4 regions of the Shewanella psychromarinicola genome follow, and region 1 is predicted to be linked to each of the others. Evidence: predicted binding sites of a transcription regulator. Region 1 holds the regulator's gene; each other region holds the start of a gene.
What was found. Region 1 encodes FliA, which starts transcription of late flagellar genes. Its sites were predicted from a motif close to CTAAAGNTNNNNNNNNNNNNGCCGATA; they were not measured.

Region 1 (5,193 bases):
TAATAGACATGTTGGGCAAAAACTCACCTAAATTAGTCGATGGTTTTGTTCCCGATATTATGCCGCTGGGATCTGTGGTTAAAGTGATGCAAAACCTACTCAATGAAGGGGTATCGGTACGTGATTTACGCACCATAGTGCAAACCTTGTTAGAATACGGCACCAAGAGTAATGACACCGAAGTATTAACCGCAGCAGTGCGGATTGCGCTAAAACGTATGATAGTGCAAGAAATCTCTGGACCAGAACTTGAAATCCCCGTCATTACATTGGCGCCAGAGTTGGAACAGATGTTGCATAAGTCTATGCAGGCGACCGGCGGTGAAGGTCCTAATATTGAACCGGGTCTTGCAGAGCGTATGCAACAGTCATTATTAGACGCTGCACAGAAGCAAGAAATGGTAGGACAACCAGCCATTTTATTGACATCTGGCATGCTCAGGTCAACGCTGTCACGATTTGTTAAATACACTATTCCCAATTTACGCGTGATTTCTTACCAAGAAATACCGGACGAGAAACAAATTAGAATTGTTTCTGCTGTAGGCCAATAGTGATAACGTCAGTTTATAGAGGTGCATAAGTGAAAATTAAACGATTTTTTGCCAAAGATATGCGCGCGGCATTGGCTCAAGTAAAAGAAATGTTGGGTTCTGACGCTGTCATTATGTCGAATAAAAAAGTCACTGGCGGAATCGAGATTGTCGCTGCTGTAGATTATGACGAACCTAAAGCCGCTATCGCTTCACAAGCGCCGACCACGGGTTTTATGGATGTGAGCGAAGACAAGGTGTCTTTAGGCGCTAAACCTGCCATAAAAGCCCAATCGAAGGTCAATCCTCCTGCGGCAGCAGATTCGTTACAGGCATTACTTGAAAAACAACACAATCGCATGACACAACAAATGTCCGTGCAACAAGACGAGCCAGAGTTACCTGAATGGGCTCGCCAATTACAAGGTGCAAAGTCGGCTAAACCCGCGTCGAACTTGCCACCGCAATCCGTCTCTGACAAACCAACAAAAAATAATAAAAACCACTCAGGCGATATGGATGATCTGCGTGAAGAAATGGCTTCATTACGTAGCTTATTAACTCATCAAGTTTCATCGTTAATGAAAGACCAAAAAAAGCGCACCGATCCTGTGGGAGCAATGCTTGAAAGTAAATTGATTGCCGCAGAGTTTTCTCCGGCAGTAGCTGCTAAACTAGCGGGATTAAGCCAACATTACACCCCAGCAGATTTAGTGCGCGCATTACCGCAAAGTTTAGCCAACTTACTCGACAACCAAGGCGATGATATTGTCAAACGGGGTGGTGTTGTGGCATTTGTGGGTCCTACGGGTGTTGGTAAAACGACTTCTTTAGCTAAAATTGCCGCCCGATTTGCCGCCCATCATGGACCAGAGCAGGTAGCATTGATTACCACAGATCATTACCGTATTGGCGCCTATGAGCAATTAGCCACTTATGGCAAAATAATGGGCTGTCCGGTTAAACAAGCTCATGATTTAACTGAATTAGAACAAATTCTTTATCAGTTTAGAAATCGTAAGTTAGTGTTAATTGATACGGCGGGTATGGGGCAGCGAGATATGCGTTTATATCAGCAATTAGATAATTTAACAGCCAATAGTAGAATTCCAATTAGGAGCTACTTAGTCTTGTCGGCGACCGGTCAACGTCGCGTATTGCAAGATGCGGTTGAGCATTTTAAACGGATCCCATTAGCGGGTGCGATTTTAACCAAGTTAGATGAATCAATATCAATTGCAGGTGCTTTGAGCGTATTGATTCAAAATGAGTTACCATTGAGCTATGTTACTGACGGCCAACGTGTTCCTGAGGACATGAAAGTGGCTGATACCCTAGAGTTGGCTAAGCAGGCTCTGGCGGCATTAAATGAAACAGAACAACAATCGTCACAAGACACAGCGTGGTCTAATGACAACGCCTATGCATTTGAGTAAAGTTATGACACGGGATCAAGCAAGTGGTTTACGTATGATGAATCAACCAAATAACGATAAAGTTAAAGTAATTGCCGTATCCGGTGGTAAAGGCGGAGTGGGCAAAACCAGTGTGTCAATTAATACCGCCGTTGCATTAGCTGAAAAAGGCAAACGCGTATTAGTACTTGATGCCGATTTAGGGTTAGCCAACGTCGATGTCATGCTGGGGATACGGGCTGAGAAAAATTTATCTCATGTTTTGTCCGGTGATGCCGAATTAGATGACATCATTGTGCGCGGACCTAAAGGGATCGGTATTGTTCCTGCTACGTCAGGTTCTCAAGCGATGGTAGAATTGACGCAAGCACAACATGCTGGACTTATCCGTGCATTTAGTGAAATGCGTACTCAGTTCGATATTTTAATTGTTGATACTGCAGCCGGAATATCAGATATGGTGCTGAGTTTTTCTCGTGCATCACAGGATGTATTAATTGTTGTTTGCGACGAGCCGACATCGATTACCGATGCTTATGCGCTGATTAAAATTTTAAGTCGTGAACATGGTGTGTTCCACTTCAAAATTGTGGCAAATATGGTGCGTAGTTTGCGAGAAGGTATGGAATTATTTGCAAAACTGAGTAAAGTGACCGATAGATTTTTAGATGTTGCTTTAGAGTTGGTTGCATCAATACCCTTTGATGAGAATTTACGTAAAGCGGTTCGTAAGCAAAAGTTAGTTGTTGAAGCGTATCCTAAATCTCCTTCAGCTATTGCTTACCATGGATTAGCCAATAAAATTATGACTTGGCCGGTGCCACAACAGCCCGGCGGCCATTTAGAATTCTTTGTTGAACGTCTTGTACAACGTAAACCGATACAAGAAGGAAGAACGGGTGAATAAAGCCGCAGCGTATACTCAGTTCGATAACAAAACATCTATTGTTGAACAGTATGCACCGCTGGTAAAAAAAATTGCTCATCATATGCTGGCAAGATTACCAGCATCGGTGCAACTTGATGACTTATTACAAGCTGGGATGATGGGGTTGCTTGAGGCCTCATCAAAATTTGATGATAGTAAAGGGGCCAAATTTGAAACCTTTGCTGGTATCCGAATTCGTGGTGCAATGATAGATGAAATTCGCCGAGGTGACTGGGTTCCACGCTCAGTTCATCGTAATAATCGCCGGGTTGCACAAGTGGTTGATGAATTAGGGCAGAAACTTGGACGTGATGCTCACGATACTGAAATTGCTGAAAAACTTGATATGTCGCTTGATGAATACCATCACATCTTAAATGATGTTTCTGTTGGTAAAATCATCGGTATAGAAGATCTTGGTGTTGCGCAAGATGTGTTAATCACAGACAACGAATCGCCAGATGAAACCTTTGACTCGCTTGCTGAAATTCAATTTCAATCTGCTTTGGTTGAAGCAATTAAGACATTGTCAGAAAGAGATGCGTTAGTGCTGTCGTTATATTATGACGAAGCATTAAATTTAAAAGAAATTGGTGCAATCCTTGACGTTAGCGAATCGCGAGTAAGCCAGATATTAAGTCAGGCAATGCTCAGGTTAAAAGCCAAACTCAAGCATTGGACACAAGAATAATAACTTATATAGAGCGAACGAGAGTCAGCTCACCGGAGGAAACCTTGGACAAGAATATGAAGATTCTTATTGTTGACGATTTTTCAACAATGAGGCGTATCATTAAGAACTTGTTGCGAGACTTGGGATATAATAATACTCAAGAAGCAGATGATGGCTCAACAGCCCTACCAATGTTACAAAAAGGCGATTTTGATTTTGTAGTAACAGACTGGAACATGCCTGGAATGCAAGGTATTGATTTACTTAGAGCCATTCGTGCTGATGATTCGTTAAAGCATTTACCTGTATTGATGGTAACCGCTGAAGCTAAGCGTGAACAAATTATTGCTGCAGCGCAAGCAGGTGTAAATGGTTATGTAGTAAAACCTTTCACCGCCGCTACGTTAAAAGAAAAGTTAGATAAAATCTTTGAACGACTCGCATAAGCAAGGATAAGTCATGCAGGCATCAATATCTGGCTTGGTCACTCTTGAACAAGCCCAAGAACTTGTTGAATTGCTTACCTCGGGTAATCAAGCAGAAGCTGATGATTACATCAGAGAGCTTGCAACGCCATTACAGCGTGAGCTTTTTGAAGAAGTCGGTAAGTTAACTCGACAACTCCACAGTGCACTAAAAGATTTCCAAGTTGATAACCGTTTATCTGAATTAGCGAATACCGAAATACCGGATGCTAGAGAAAGGTTGAACTATGTTATCGATATGACAGAACAAGCTGCAAATAAAACCATGGATGCAGTTGAAGAATGTCTTCCTTTGGCCGATACCATCATTAGCAATATACAATCAGTGACGCCCATGTGGGATAAATTGATGCGTCGTGATATAGAATTAGGTGAATTTAAGTCACTTTGTCATGATGTTCAACAGTTTATGTCGCATAGCGAGCATGACTCTAATCGCCTTCGCGAGCTGTTAAATCAAATTTTAATGGCACAAGACTTTCAAGATTTGACAGGCCAAATGATCCGTCGAGTGATTGATTTAGTTCGTGAAGTAGAAACTAATTTGGTTTCAATGCTAACGGTGTTTGGTGATAATGCTAGCGAATTATTGCCTACTATAAACGATAATAAAATAGAAGCAGAAGGTCCCATTATGCATGCTGAACGGCGTGAAGATGTGGTAACTGGTCAAGATGAAGTAGATGATCTGCTTTCAAGTCTGGGTTTCTAATTAGGAGTCAATTTAATGTCTTTTGATGTTGATGAAGAGATACTCCAGGACTTTTTAATTGAAGCTGGTGAGATTTTAGAGCTTCTACAGGAGCAGCTCGTTACTCTTGAAAATAATCCTGATGACAGTGATTTACTTAATGCTATTTTCCGTGGATTTCACACCGTTAAAGGTGGGGCTGGTTTTTTAAGTCTGGGTCCAATGGTTGATGTTTGTCATGAAGCTGAAAATACCTTCGACCTTTTACGCACCCGCAAACGCGGCGTAAATTCAGAGTTAATGGATATTATTTTGCAAGCGGTTGATGCGATTAATACCATGTTTGCTCAAACTCAGCAGGGACAGCAACAAGACTCCGCTGATCCTGCGTTACTCGCTAAACTCAAATTATTAAGTTCAGGTGCGCCATTACCTTCAGAAATGACGGCAGGAGAGCCAGAACCAATT
Region 2 (5,193 bases), 2.0 Mb from region 1:
TACCGATTGTTTTACACCGTAAATTAGTCAGTGAAATCAAGACTGTTACTGTCCAACTATCACATGGTAAATGGAATGTATCGCTCACCCAAGAGGTTGAATGCAAGACCGCGAAGCGGGTCTTGCATTCAATTGTAGGCTACGACATTAACAGTCAGCATACGGTTGTAGGTTCGAACGGTTGGTACGCTAAAAACCCAAAAGCTCTTAAACGTTCATCAACAAAGCTAAAGCAAATTCAAGTCCAGTTGAGCCGAAGGGAAAAGGGCTCTAGTCGCTGGCATAAAACCAAATCCCGCTTAAATACACTTCACGGAAAAATCTCACGCCAACGCCTAGCGTTCGCTCACGAAGTATCATGTTCGATAGCCAAGACCAGTGATATCATAGTGTTTGAGGATTTAAACGTGAAAGGTATGCAGCAATTTAACGGCCATATGGTGAACGATAACGTGATGGGTATGATCACTTCGCTGACTAAATACAAAGTTGAATTGAATGGCGGTATTTACCATGAAATTGGTCGGTTTGTGAAATCGACAAGCATTTGTTATCAATGCAAACACCCGCACAAGTTTGGCCTTATCGTGCGAGAATTTGCCTGCGAAAGCTGCGGTTTAGTCCAGTGCAGAGATTTAGCGGCAGCTAAGTCTATCGAGAACACAGGCGAAAATGATTTAATGGCGACTGGGATAGTCGCCAGGGTAACCCCCAAATTTCAGCAGAAAACATCGATTAAAACGAAAGTCTTTGAGCTATCAAAGTTTGGTGTGGGAACTGAGAAAAAAGAAGCAGCTTAGTCGTTAAAAGCTAGATTGCAGAAGCCCCGTGATCAGAGCGAAGCGAAGTCGCGGGGTAATTCATTGGCATCAACTATCAATCATCATCACAAAAGCATTAAGCTATAAACGCTTGGATCTGCGCTAAAATCCCTGCAGCATCAAGTTGCAGTTCTGCAGTAATTTCATCTGGTGCGCCGTGTTGAATAAACTCATCTGGCAAACCAATTTGTAGTACAGGCTTTACGATACGCATTTTGTGTAATGCTTCAAGCACTCCAGAACCTGCGCCGCCCATAATGGCGTTTTCTTCAACGGTAATGATAACATCATGGCTATTTGCGAGCTGTTCAAGCAAGCTTAAATCAAGTGGCTTAACAAAGCGCATATCGGCGACGGTCGCATCCAGTTTTTCTGCTGCGTCTGTCGCTGCGGCAAGTGTGGTGCCAAAGTTTACAATGGCAATTTTTTGCCCTTGACGCGTTAAGACCCCTTTACCGATAGGTATTTTCGTCATATGTTCAACTTGTTCTGCACCGGTCGCAAAACCTCGAGGGTACCGCACTGCGGTAGGGCCATCTTGATAACAATAACCGGTATAGAGCATTTGACGGCATTCGTTTTCATCTGATGGCGCCATAATGATCATATTGGGAACACAGCGCATAAAGCTTAAATCGAACGCACCTTGATGTGTAGGGCCATCAGCGCCAACAATGCCACCACGATCGATCGCAAACAATACAGGCAAGCGTTGCAAAGCCACGTCGTGGATAAACTGGTCATATCCGCGTTGTAAAAAAGTTGAGTAAATCGCCACTACAGGTTTTAACCCTTCGCAGGCAAACCCTGCAGATAACGTTACTGCATGCTGTTCAGCAATAGCCGCATCGAAATATTGTTTTGGGAATCGTTGTGAAAATTCAACCATCCCAGAACCTTCACGCATAGCCGGTGTAATCGCGACTAACTTGTCGTCTTGTTCCGCCATGTCGCATAACCATTTACCGAACACTTCCGAGAATGTCGGTAAACCTGGTTTAGTTGTGGGTTTTTTAAATTGGCTTGGATCGAATTTAGGCACCGCGTGCCAGCCAATCGGATCTTTTTCCGCAGGCTCATAACCACGACCCTTTTTGGTCATGATATGCAACATTTGTGGGCCTTTGAGGTTGCGCATATTGCGCATAGTTTCAACGAGCGAATCGACATCGTGACCATCAATTGGGCCGATATAATTGAACCCTAACTCTTCAAATAATGTTGCGGGCACCACCATGCCTTTAAGATGTTCTTCAGTGCGTTTAGCCATTTCTTTAATGACAGGCAGGCCTTTAAGCACTTTTTTACTGTTTTCTCTAATGGTGGTGTAAAAACGACCTGACATAAGCTGGGCAAGGTGATTGTTGAGTGCGCCAACATTTTCAGAAATCGACATTTCATTATCATTGAGCACCACAAGCATATCATTGTGTAAATCGCCCGCATGATTCATGGCTTCAAATACCATACCGCCTGTCATGGCACCATCGCCAATAACGGCCACAACTTTTCGCCCAACCGCTTCTTTTTCTGCGGCTATCGCCATCCCCAATGCTGCACTGATAGACGTGCCTGAGTGACCGACACTAAAGGTGTCATATGGGCTTTCCTCACGCCATGGGAATGGATGCAGACCATTTTTTTGTCGAATGGTGTGCATTTGTTCGCGGCGATCAGTGAGGATTTTATGTGGGTAAGCTTGATGTCCTACATCCCACACTAACCGATCAAATGGGGTGTTGTAGACATAATGAAGTGCCACAGTTAATTCAACTGTGCCTAAGCCAGAAGCAAAATGTCCGCTTGAAATACCAACGGACTGAAGTAAGAATTGTCTCAATTCATCAGAGACTTGTGGAAGTAAACCTTGAGGTAACTTCCTTAATTCTTCTGGTGTATTAGCTTTCGCTAGTACTGGAAATTTAGAAATATCAAAAATCATAGCGAGATTTTCTGACTCTTTATTATAATCTTCGCTCAATAATATAGTGGGCGAAGTCTGCAATTAACTGACTATTATATGGTAATTTAGTCAGCGCTGATAGTGCATCTTGTATTAGTTGTTCTGCACAGGCTTTGGCACCATCGAGACCTAATAGTTTAGGAAAAGTGCTTTTGTTGGATTGTTCATCACTGCCTTGTGGTTTGCCTAACTCTTCGGTGCTTGCGGTAATATCTAAGATATCGTCTTGCACTTGAAAGGCCAATCCAAGGCTTTGGGCGTATTTCATCATCAGTTGATAGTGCTCATCGGGTAAATCTGCCGCAATTAAAGCAAGTTCGACGGCACAACTGATTAACGCGCCGGTTTTTTTATTATGTAATTCGGTTAATCGGTCTAAATCTATACGGTGATCGGTGGCACTCAGATCAATCGCTTGCCCACCGCACATTCCTCGATATCCAGAGGCTTTTGCTAATGCCCTGACCATGGCCAATTGTTGTTCAGGTCGTAAATCGTTACACGGTGCGGTGATTATTTCAAAGGCCAATGTTTGCAGCGCGTCACCAGCTAAAATGGCGTTAGCTTCATTAAATGCAATATGAACCGTGGGTTGACCGCGTCGGAGTGCATCATTGTCCATGGCCGGTAAGTCATCGTGTATTAACGAGTAAGCATGAATACACTCAATGGCTGCGGCGGCTTTATCAAGTGCATTAATATTGACGCCAAGCATGTCACCCACACTATAGACCAAAAATGGCCTGATGCGTTTGCCGCCTAATAATGCACCATGAAGCATTGCCGCCTTTAAGTCTGGTGCAGCACCATCAAGCTGGCTTAAATGCTCGTTAAGAATAGTATTAACGCGCTTTTGGTATTTTGTTATCGCTTTAGCTAACACGTATCAAGACCTATTATTCAATAACACTATGTTGACGATTATTCACTTTCTATAGTGAACGGTGCTAATTCAGCATCATCTTCATTTAATAAGATAGAGACTTTTTGCTGTGCTTGTTCAAGCTTTCCTTGGCTTTGACGGACTAACTTAATGCCTCGCTCAAATTGTTTAAGCGCGTCATCGAGCGACACTTCACCTTGCTCTAAATGAGCAACAATGGTTTCAAGCTCAGTTAATGATTGTTCAAAACTGAGATTTTCTGGTTTTTTAGCCACGATTATTATTCCTTTCATTCAGCGTGAGACAAGGTATATCAGCCCAGCGTATCGGTCAAATACAGTCGCTGGTTATTTGCTCAACAGCACGCTTTGTTATTGAATTTTGTTTAGAATGTGCAAAACAGGCTAAACTTGCGCCAAGTTTGACCGATAAGACGTTAGGGTTTGAAATAGATAGCGTAAATTAGTATTGAATTTTTTACTGTAATACATAACGATGGGCAATGTGATTTGTATCAATAGATGCCAGAATGTTCGACTTATTTAATTTGTACGACTAGCGCGATAAAATAGCACAAAGAAGCAGCGTGATGACTGCGATTGAGGAGAGGTTGTGGATTTAGCTACCCTAATAGGTATTATCGGTGCTTTTGCATTTATTATTGGCGCGATGATCACCAGTGGAGGTCTCGGATTATTTATCAATGTACCGTCAATTTTGATTGTTGTAGCAGGCTCTTTATTTGTTGTGATGATGAAATTTAACCTACAGCAATTTTTGGGTTCGATAAAGATTGGTATGAAAGCCTTCATGTTTAAATTAGATAAACCTGAAGATTTGATTGAGCAGTCTGTCACTATGGCAGATGCTGCCCGTAAAGGCGGATTTTTAGCACTAGAAGAGGCGGTCATTACCAACAGTTTTATGCAAAAAGCTATCGATATGCTAGTTGATGGTCATGATGGGGATGTGGTGCGTAACGCGCTTGAAAGAGATATAGCGTTGACCGAAGACCGCCACAAAACTGGGATTAGTATTTTTAAAGCCATGGGTGATGTAGCCCCCGCGATGGGAATGATTGGTACGCTGGTTGGTTTGGTGGCTATGTTATCTAACATGGACGACCCAAAATCGATTGGACCCGCAATGGCGGTTGCATTGTTAACCACTCTTTATGGCGCGATAATTGCCAACATGATCGCCATCCCAATGGCGGATAAATTATCATTGCGTATGAATGAAGAATTGCTTAACCGTAATTTAATTATGGACGCGGTATTAGCGATTCAAGATGGACAAAACCCCCGGGTGATTGAAGGTTTCTTGAAGAATTACTTGGCTGAAAAATCGCGTGAAATCGATACAACGGACGGAGAGTAACTCATGGCTAAGACCAAGTGTGATTGTCCACCTGCGGGTGCCCCTATGTGGCTGGCCACCTTTGCTGACCTAATGTCTTTGCTGATGTGTTTCTTCGTGTTGCTGTTAGCGTTCTCTGAAATGGACGTAATGAAGTTTAAACAAAT
Region 3 (5,193 bases), 770 kb from region 1:
TAATTCGGCTTTGTGTAAATATTCTGCGGAATTATCGTAACTAGACACAAGCGCATAATGCTTACCTTGTTCCGTTACAAACGGCGTAACATGATAATTTATCCAATATTCACTACCGTCAATTCGCGCCAATTTAAGGTCGCCTTTAACGATCTCGCTATTACGTAATTTATTGATAACCTGGTCAAGCAGTTGTGGCGTATGCCTAAACACATCGAGGTTTGAAGCACTATGATGTTCAACCGAAGAACGGGGTAACCCGGTCATTTTTTCGTGGGCACTGTTAACATACTCAATAATACGACTATCGGTATTCACCAGCATGACAACATGTTCTGATTGCTCGGTAGCATTTCGCAACATATAAACTTGTTCATTGCGATCATAGGTATAGCGCGTAGATAACGTTAACGCCAATTGATCAGCACATTGAATAGCAAACTGAATATCAGATTTTATCCAACGGGCCTCTTCACAGCTTTCCACCGACAAAATGCCCTCTATATGGCCATTTATTCGGATGGCAATATCGATACTGGTGGCAATGTTGTGGTGTTGGTAGTACTCAGAAAATGTTTGAACTAAATTTATATGCGTGCTGTCGGTGGATAAAATATATCGATGGGAACGTAACTCATTAAAATATTGAGGGTCAATGGTCATTTGTCTCAAATGAGATAAATGACTCAGTTTGTCGTTAACCTTGCTTGCGACTAAAGTATGCTCACAGATAAAATCGTCATCGTCAGCAAAGCCGTTACTATCGTTTTTATTTCTCAATGACCAAACAGATACAAATGACGCAGCGAAATATTCTCGCAGCTGTTGGCATACCAACTCTGCGGTTTTTTTGAAATCACCTTGTTGTTTAGCACTGGAATTTACAATTAATTCCAATAAATGCTGTTGCTCTTTTCGATTCATTTACATTCCGAAAAAATGGCTTCATCACTCTAAATCTTTAACATTATTAACTCAGTACACTTATTATTATTTTCTGATATTCACAGCGTGAGTCAACATATAACAGCAATGCACCGGGAGCGAAACTCGCGTTAAAAACATTTAGAATATTAGATTAGCATAAGCTACTATACCTTTAGTTAAGTAAAGCAGATTACACCCGATACTCTAAAACAGCAATCCTTTGGTAATATATTGTTACGCTTAATTAGGATTGTTGACACACGATGCTCACTCCCATAAAAAGTGTTTAACAACAAACACGTAACACGTTTTTATTTTCATTACAAAGTGCCATAAATCTAAAGTTGATTTTCAAGTTGAAAAATCATCTTCTCCACGCTATAAGCGAAATCAAGCTTCAAAGCAATAGTGTTATCCTCATCAACAATCTCAGCTTTTGTATCAGTAAAACGTTGTTGTGCTATTTGCTGCATAGCTTGTGCTTGCAACAATGCATCGTCACCGACAAAACTAAGCATCAATAAAGTATCTTCTGCTTCAACGACGGCACCAATATCAACATAACTACCACATTCCGCACAGGTGTCATTGACATTACCTTGTTGCTGTTTAATTTTCTCAATCATTACTCACCCCATCAGTTTGTTTAACGTCGAACCACAAATATAACCCAATTTTGGCTGAATTTTATTTGCCATGCTCACAATTACCAAAAATATTCACTCTATACTATCTAAGAGTAACAGCACCGTATTAACCCTAAGCAGTTAAGCCAACTGTAATGATAAGGTATTTGAAATCTTACGTTGTGTATTGAGCTGATCCAGAAAATGCATCTCTTCTATTGGAGTATGTTGTTGGTAAGCATTAATGGCTTTATTTTTAGTCAGGTAATCACAGTTACTTAAGACTTCAACCATCGCATCTGGTTGAGAGCCTCTAATCACAAGCGCTTCTGGCGTTAATGCTTGTTGAAGTTGAAACTGCCTTGCCCCTTGCTGCTGAAACACAATAGCGTTATCGATAGTGTCCGGGTGGACTGATATATCATCAACCAGTAATTGCGCTGGCGGTACCGCAAACTGTCTTCGTAGCTTTTGCGTGCTCTCTATATCATTATCCAATTGAAATTGAGCCATATCAACGGCATCAACCGACAACATAGCCAATAGCAAACCAAATTCACCGCGACGATTATGTTCAATCGCGACGTTTAATCGGTTCCCTATTTGTAATTCATTGACTAATGTTGATTCAATTTGCATATAAAAACATCACTACTATTGCTCGATGCTAATTTATCGACCAAACAGTCATAAACTTTAGCAATATATTCAATTTTACACTTTACATATAAAAGGTTTCTGACTACTATGGCGGCCGCAATTGAGGAGGGGTTCCCGAGTGGCCAAAGGGATCAGACTGTAAATCTGACGGCTCAGCCTTCGAAGGTTCGAATCCTTCTCCCTCCACCATTTGCGATGTGGTAAAGCTGTAAAGAGTTAAAATGTAAAAAGAGAGTAAGAAAAAAAGAAAAAATGTGGAGGGGTTCCCGAGTGGCCAAAGGGATCAGACTGTAAATCTGACGGCTCAGCCTTCGAAGGTTCGAATCCTTCTCCCTCCACCATCTTTCTTTTATTCGTATCTATCTTGCTGTGGAGGGGTTCCCGAGTGGCCAAAGGGATCAGACTGTAAATCTGACGGCTCAGCCTTCGAAGGTTCGAATCCTTCTCCCTCCACCATTTTACATCTTACTTTAATTCAACGCTGTTTTATTACTGTGTCCTGTAGCTTATTTACCCTTGTTAAAAATATTTCCCTATCTGCGCTTTGTCGACCTCATCTAGACCAATTTATGTCATCCAAGTTATAGTCTGTTTACACCACTATCTGTTGTACTCACTATCTGTTGTACTAACAATCTGTTGTACTAACAATCTGTTGTGATAACTATTGTGTTATTTATTGTGGTAGTACTTGTACTCACTACTGGGTTACTTGTGCACTAATTGTTGTTTTAATTGTTGTTCTAATTGTTGTGTGATTAGCTGATCTCAACAATATTGCCCTTCATCGCCGTTATTCAATAATAATTGTTTCCTTGTGTCGATAAACACTACTCTTAAGTTTGTATTTTAGTTATTATTTATTCCTTTTTGGAATAACGGGTGCAATTGCATGTCATCTACTTGGGTCAATCAGGCCATCGCAAAAATAGAAGCCGATTATCAACGTTCTGCAGATACGCATCTTATAAAATTAGATCTTCCACAACTTGATGGAATAGACATTTATTTAAAAGATGAGAGTACTCACCCCACTGGTAGCTTAAAACATCGCTTAGCTCGATCACTATTTCTGTATGCGCTCTGTAATGGCTGGATAAAAAAAGATACCCCGATTATTGAATCCTCCTCTGGCAGCACCGCCGTTTCGGAAGCCTATTTTGCAAGATTACTCGGATTACCTTTTATCGCAGTGATGCCAACTACTACCGCCAAGAAAAAAATCCAACAAATTGAATTCTATGGTGCTCAATGCCATTTTGTCGATAATGGCAGTCAAATGTATGCAGAATCAGAAAGGTTAGCCACTGAGTTAAAGGGTCATTATATGGACCAATTCACTTATGCTGAACGCGCAACAGATTGGCGGGGTAATAACAATATTGCTGACTCGATTTTTAATCAGATGGAAAGAGAACCTTATCCAATTCCAAGTTGGATTGTCATGAGCCCTGGTACTGGAGGTACAAGTGCCACCATTGGCCGCTACATTCGTTATCAACAACAACAAACACAACTGTGCGTCGTTGACCCAGAAAATTCAGTATTTTATGATTACTTTCACAGTGGTGATGCCACTCTGGTTAGTGATAAAAGCAGTAAAATTGAAGGCATTGGTCGACCTCGCGTTGAACCGTCTTTTATTGCTGGTGTGATTGATAGCATGATTAAAATCCCTGATGCCGCCTCAATCGCAACGATTCAGTGGTTAGAACAACTCATCGGGCGTAAAACCGGTGCGTCAACCGGCACAAACTTATACGGCGCATTGTTGCTGGCATCGCAGATGCGAACTGCCGGTCAAACAGGCTCGATTGTGACCTTGATTTGTGATGCCGGAGAGCGTTATCTAGATACCTATTACAATCCACAATGGATTGAGGACAACATTGGTTGTTTTGAGCACTATCGAGAAAAACTGACCGCGTTTAATGACACAGGTTTACTGAGTTAACTATCCGAACATAAAAAAGCCGTTGAACCTGTGTTCAACGGCTTTTTTATGGCACAACTGTGTTGACACAATTGTGCCTGAAATAAATACCTGCTAATCGATATTCAAATATTTGTGTGTTTGGATAGATAATCGCCAATTACGACTAATACATACTTTTATTGCAAGTTCTGTCGCGCGGGCCTTTTGGCTGATCGGTTGCAAACAAATGGTTTTATCGCTGACATCAATATTTCGCAATAGCTCATCTAATTCTTCAATATGATATTCTGTGGCGATCGGATGTTTAATTTCATTTGCGCGGTTTAATGCTTGTTCGAGCACCTTGTATCCACCTTTCATATTGATTTTAGGTGATACAGTTACCCAAACCTTAGCATGGCATTTCACTTCAAAAGTACCACTGGTTTCAATCTGGATCTTATAACCAGCCTCTATAAAGTCGGTAGTTAACTCTGTTAAATCATACAAGCACGGCTCACCACCGGTTAACACTATGTGCTTAGCCGTAAATCCTTTCTCTGTGAACGCTTGCAATAATGTTTGCCCAGTATGATCAGCCCATCGACCGAGGGTGCCATCCACTTGAATAACTTGATCCGCAGTAACTTTATTTTCAGGTAATACATCCCAAGTTTGCTTAGTATCACACCATGCACAACCCACAGGACAGCCCTGTAAGCGCACGAACAGTGCAGCAACACCAGTATATGAGCCCTCACCTTGTATTGTTTCAAATACTTCGTTAATGGGATATTTCATCGTTTACCTTACTTTTAGCGACAAGTATCGGCTACCTGACTTTCAACGGGGCGGCATTTATAGAGTATTTTGCCATTAGCTGCAAGTATTTACACCTATGGCTTTGCAGTTGGGTCTGCCTTAGGTAAAATATCATTTCTATTTACTTGAACCACTAAGCGTTGATCACACCGATCTTACCCGTCAGTTCAGTACGTTAATGAGTATATCCATGCCAGATGCAAAGCAAAACCCACCAACTAAAGCCCTTGTTGTTTTCAGTGG
Region 4 (5,193 bases), 1.6 Mb from region 1:
GCCAATAGAGGCAAATTGTTTTCAAGTTTTTCCATTTCTCGCGACAAACTCACTCGCATTGCTCGAGATGTTCCATCCATAACGGCTTGTGGAGCTTTACTGTTTACTTTACTCAAACGAGTATATTCTTTGAAACCCGCCACAAACATGGCTTCTAAACCAGAGATAGCACTACCACGTGCAATCAATTCTTTATAAAGACGATTTAAATCAACACCAGACCAGAAAGTGTCTTCAAAACGTAATGATTTAACTCTTGCTGAAGTTAATAATTTATTGCGTTGAAGGATCACGGCCCATGAGGCAATCGATAATGCCAACAAGGTCAGCATAACTAACTTTACCAACACACTGGCTTCTAAAAACAAACCAATAAATGAAATTTCAGCGTGCACTGTCAAACTCCTGAACAATATTTAGGGGAATAGCGCGGGGACGCATACGTGATAAAGATATACACGCAACAACCACTGTCGCTTCACAATAGCAATCACCTTGATGATCAACTAGGCGCTGGTGAAATACCAACGACACTTTTTTTAATTCTATAACCTTGGATTCAACAACTAAATCCTGTTCAAACTTTGCCGCTTTACGAAAATCTATTTCTACATGTTTAACGACAAAAGCAATATCTTCTGCCAACAGTTCTGCTTGGCGGACACCCAGTGCTTTTAACCATTGAGTACGAGCTCGTTCAAAAAATTTTAAGTAATTCGAATGATACACAACACCACCCGCATCGGTATCTTCGTAATAGACTGAAATAGGCCAAACAAACATAATTTGAACATCAATTTTTAGGTTGTAAAAGTTGGCTTACTATACCGAGTACCAACACGCTTGTGAATAATGTACTAAGTGAAAAGCAGACTTTATTTTGCTCAAAATGCGCTTAAACACACGAAAAACCTCAGAAACTGTAAGAGATGAAGCTTTATTAATGTATTTTCCAAAAAAATTAACGACCTATTAAACAAAACATGGCATACAAATAAAACATTTATTGGTGACAACGGCCTAGTTCTAGCCACTTAAAAACCTAAAAAAGCCTTAAAAGCAACGCGGCCAAGGTGAACGTAAACCGCGCACTGTAACTTATCATCCCACGCCCTGTAAAATGTAAACATGAATAAAATATCATCTAATAATATTGGATGCTTACGTTGTCAGTAATCAAGTCTTCAGTGATTCAAGAAGGGAGATTATTCAGCGCGTTTATCACTGGATATGAACTTAGCCTCATAAAGACATTTTCGGAGTTTATTCTGTTTCAGATATAAGTAGCTTGATGATGTTCACCTTGGTTAAGAGCCATATTTATCAACATCAAGAAGATAAACATGCTTTATGTCACAGCAAGATATATTCTATTTGTTAAATAATATTGTTTTAAAATTAACTAATCCGAATAATTATGCATTAAATGTATATAACAAACTAAAAAACCACTATATAAGCCGTTCAGCGTATAAAAACCATATTAAGATCACTAAAAAGCATTAGTTTTACTAATCATAATGCGTATTTTTTCTAGTTTGCCAGATGAGTGTATTCATTCTACTATGACCTTGTTTTCAGGACACATCTGATTTAGATGTTGAAAACCAAGAACGCCAAACTGATGTAACCCAATACTTCAGTTATCCTTCGTTCTTATGTTTGACTTCCTTCCTTAAATTTGTTGATTGCAAATTATTTAGCCCACTTGGATTAAGTGGGTCTTTTTTTGCCTTTTTTTCAGTATCTTCATAAACAAACTTATAAGCGAACAAATCAGAGCATTTCAATTCAAGCCATATTAATGGAGAAAAAATTGAGTCTTTCTAATCAATATGGAGGAAAACGAGACACGCTTGCATCGCTTTACTCGTTAGGCTCTAAAGGAGCAACCATCGTTTGCAAATGACTCTTTCATATTAGTATTAGCTTGGTCTAACGAATGTTGAATGACCGCCGAGTGAGGCCTTATTGATGAGCGTTGATATAATGCCTTAGCGTGGAAAACCCGTTTATTGATTATTATTTATATCTCAATGGTATCGAGAAAAAGAGGATACTGTGGCGGAATATACATACAACAACTGAATAAATAGATAGCTAATCTTGTTACGGGCTAAATAGGGTCAATACTGCGATTAGTAGTGCAGTTAATAAGACATGAGGTGGGTTTATATCGGCTTGGTTATTTTAATCACAACTCTGCGGTTCATCTTACGTTCTTCAGCAAGGTGATTGCCAGTAACATGACGTTTTTCGCCATGCCCCTCGGTATGAATACGATCTTTAGTAATACCGCTAGCAATTAAAATATTTTTCACTGAGTCAGCCCGTTTATCTGACACCTTTTGGTTAACCAAGCGCCCACCGTAGCTGTCAGTGTAAGCATCAATAAGAACGAGTTCCACTTCGGAGTCATAAGACAAATAGCGCTGTATTTTTTGTAATTGGTGGGTAGAGAAACGCGTCAGATCGACCCCGCCCTCTTGGTAGTGTAATACCGTAAAAGCAATATCATCAAAACTGTAAGGCAGCAAATTAGCTAAACAAGCGCGAAACTGACGATATTTACCGCCAAAATTAGCCGACGACAATCCCACTGCAATCTTAGCGTTGTGATTATACCAATCAGCATAGTAAAAAGTGGGTTCCATTCCTTGGCTCAATTCATTCAACATCGACCAAGCGGCTTTTTTGGGTACTTCACCATTAAGTTGCTTATTGTAAGTCAGTTGGGTGATTTCTTTGGAATTATGCCCAGGACGCCAACTCGGAGCTCGGCTAATTAATGTTGCCTTGGTCACCGCATCAGGCTTAAGCCACATATCTAAGGTGAAGTTTAAATTTAAATCTTTACCTGCCCTACTGGTAAACACCGCGCGACCATAGTCAGGAATATCATGTTCAAGACGACACTCTATCGGATTACTCTCACCAATGCGCCATGCTGAGTTTTCCAGCGACGCCACGTAGTGCCTCAAATCAGCATTAGCCGTTGAGCAAAGACACAAACTTGCGAGAATTATCAGTTTTCGCCACATAAAAACACCCTATATACCTGATTACATACTTTCTATCGGCCACAAAGTCAGTTCCTTTAGTAAACAATCATGTTTAATCGATGATAAAAACCACAATCAAACATGACACTGAGCTTGAGTTTGCGCATAATACTCGGCTTACATCATTTGCACCGATGAATGATAGCTATTGAGGATAAAGACTGTAATGACTGATATTTGCGACGCTAACAAGTTTAAACACCGCTTTCGTGGTTATTTCCCTGTTGTTATCGATGTCGAAACTGCGGGTTTTAATGCCAATACCGATGCGTTGCTTGAAATTGCCGTCAGCTTATTAAAAATGAATAGTGATGGGGTCATTGAACTTGATAAAACCCTTCATTTTCATATTGAGCCTTTTGAGGGCGCGAACCTAGAGCCTGAATCTTTAGCTTTTAATGGTATCGATCCCACCAACCCACTTCGTGGTGCTGTAGACGAAAAAGTCGCTTTGTTAGAGATTTTTAAAGAAGTCAAAAAAGCCCAAAAGGCAGTAGATTGTCATCGCAGTATTATTGTCGCTCACAATGCCGCTTTTGACTTAGGGTTTGTGAACAAGGCCATAGAACGAAACGGTTTAAAACGATCTCCTTTTCATCCTTTTGCGAGCTTTGATACCGCAACACTTGCTGGCCTTGCTATTGGGCACACGGTATTGGCTAAAGCGTGTAAAATGGCTGGCATCGATTTCGACAACAAAGAAGCGCATTCAGCATTATATGATACCGAACGCACCGCCGAATTATTTTGCCTTATCGTCAATCGTTGGAAAGCATTAGGTGGTTGGCCATTAGCCGCTGTGGAAGAGAAGAGCGATCCAGCCAGCGAATAATGGATACTAGGTAACCTCCGCGCGCGATAACAATTGCATCTCAAGCAGGCTATATCGCCTTAGAACCGTCGATAAAATATTTATCTTACTCAATAAAAAAGCTGCCGAAGCAGCTTTTTTATTGTCTCTAATCCGCTAGATTATAGCTTGTCAGAGTTATCTCTTAAGTATGCTGCGACACCTTCTGTGCTAGCAGTCATGCCTTTTTCGCCTTTTGACCAGCCAGCAGGACAAACTTCACCGTGCTCTTCATGGAACTGAAGAGCGTCGATCATACGGATCATTTCGTCAACGTTACGGCCTAATGGTAAATCGTTAACCACTTGGTGACGAACTTGGCCTTCTTTGTCTACTAAGAAAGAACCACGGAAAGCCACGCCAGCTTCTGGATGCTCAACGTCGTATGCTTTACAAATTTCATGTTTAACGTCAGCAACTAGTGTGTATTTAACTTGGCCAATACCCCCCTTGTCTACTGGAGTGTTACGCCATGCGTTATGAGTGAACTGTGAGTCAATTGAAACACCAATCACTTCAACACCACGCTTGGTGAACTCTTCCATGCGGTGATCAAAAGCAATTAGCTCTGATGGGCATACAAAAGTAAAATCGAGTGGGTAGAAGAAAATAACCGCAGGCTTACCTTTAATTGCGGTAGCGAGGTTAAATGTGTCAACAATCTCACCAGAACCAAGAACGGCTGCTGCGGTAAAATCTGGGGCTGGACGGCCTACTAATACGCTCATTATCTATCTCCATTTAATGGCTTAAACATTCAACAACGGTAAAGCGTTCTTGCTAATTGTGATCTACTTAACAATTGACTATGCCGTTGGGACTTATATCAGAGGTATACCATACATCTAATTTAGCGGACTTATAAGTTATTTCAAATGAAAATGGGTTTACCTGCTGAAAAATAAAACATGCTGACCCACTAAATAATAACTGTCGAATATTACAAAAATGATTTGCTGACATGACCTAGGCAAACGTTATCCACAACGGCAAGCAATATTGATTGAAAAATCAGCATAAATAAGTAAAAAATCGATATACGCTGGACAAATATGCTGTAGGCGGTCAAGAATAGCCGCTTCACTTACTTTTATGAAATATAATTATGAATGCGGTTGTTATCGCGGTTTGCTTAATGCTTTTTTTAAGCTTTATTCGAATTAACGTTGTGGTCTCGTTAACCATTAGTGCTGTTGTGGCGGGTTTAGTCGGTGGATTAGATATTCATCAAACGATAGCAGCCTTTAATGACGGACTCGGCGGCGGAGCTCAAATTGCATT

Region 2: the regulator FliA is predicted to act here: its motif matches at 4,072-4,098, upstream of pomA (flagellar motor protein PomA).
Region 3: the regulator FliA is predicted to act here: its motif matches at 2,227-2,253, upstream of EGC80_RS16965 (VC2046/SO_2500 family protein).
Region 4: the regulator FliA is predicted to act here: its motif matches at 3,075-3,101, upstream of EGC80_RS13700 (flagellar protein MotY).

The regions. Positions count from the first base shown of each region.
Region 1 is NZ_CP034073.1:4,666,701-4,671,893, reverse strand. Features, by position in the region: gene flhA (flagellar biosynthesis protein FlhA) at 1-554, shown strand, start outside; gene flhF (flagellar biosynthesis protein FlhF) at 584-1,969, shown strand; gene EGC80_RS20260 (MinD/ParA family protein) at 1,974-2,855, shown strand; gene EGC80_RS20255 (RNA polymerase sigma factor FliA) at 2,848-3,567, shown strand; gene cheY (chemotaxis response regulator CheY) at 3,612-3,995, shown strand; gene EGC80_RS20245 (protein phosphatase CheZ) at 4,009-4,746, shown strand; gene EGC80_RS20240 (chemotaxis protein CheA) at 4,762-5,193, shown strand, end outside.
Region 2 is NZ_CP034073.1:2,676,516-2,681,708, forward strand. Features, by position in the region: gene EGC80_RS11740 (RNA-guided endonuclease InsQ/TnpB family protein) at 1-800, shown strand, start outside; gene dxs (1-deoxy-D-xylulose-5-phosphate synthase) at 898-2,763, opposite strand; gene ispA ((2E,6E)-farnesyl diphosphate synthase) at 2,786-3,667, opposite strand; gene xseB (exodeoxyribonuclease VII small subunit) at 3,706-3,942, opposite strand; gene pomA (flagellar motor protein PomA) at 4,280-5,047, shown strand; gene EGC80_RS11765 (flagellar motor protein MotB) at 5,051-5,193, shown strand, end outside.
Region 3 is NZ_CP034073.1:3,895,210-3,900,402, forward strand. Features, by position in the region: gene EGC80_RS16955 (bifunctional diguanylate cyclase/phosphodiesterase) at 1-924, opposite strand, end outside; gene EGC80_RS16960 (DUF406 family protein) at 1,266-1,553, opposite strand; gene EGC80_RS16965 (VC2046/SO_2500 family protein) at 1,695-2,192, opposite strand; tRNA gene EGC80_RS16970 (tRNA-Tyr) at 2,318-2,402, shown strand; tRNA gene EGC80_RS16975 (tRNA-Tyr) at 2,470-2,554, shown strand; tRNA gene EGC80_RS16980 (tRNA-Tyr) at 2,585-2,669, shown strand; gene EGC80_RS16985 (PLP-dependent cysteine synthase family protein) at 3,106-4,167, shown strand; gene queE (7-carboxy-7-deazaguanine synthase QueE) at 4,261-4,929, opposite strand; gene queC (7-cyano-7-deazaguanine synthase QueC) at 5,141-5,193, shown strand, end outside.
Region 4 is NZ_CP034073.1:3,116,440-3,121,632, reverse strand. Features, by position in the region: gene tolQ (protein TolQ) at 1-395, opposite strand, end outside; gene ybgC (tol-pal system-associated acyl-CoA thioesterase) at 385-786, opposite strand; gene EGC80_RS13700 (flagellar protein MotY) at 2,172-3,041, opposite strand; gene rnt (ribonuclease T) at 3,229-3,894, shown strand; gene EGC80_RS13690 (peroxiredoxin) at 4,035-4,640, opposite strand; gene EGC80_RS13685 (Na+/H+ antiporter family protein) at 5,018-5,193, shown strand, end outside.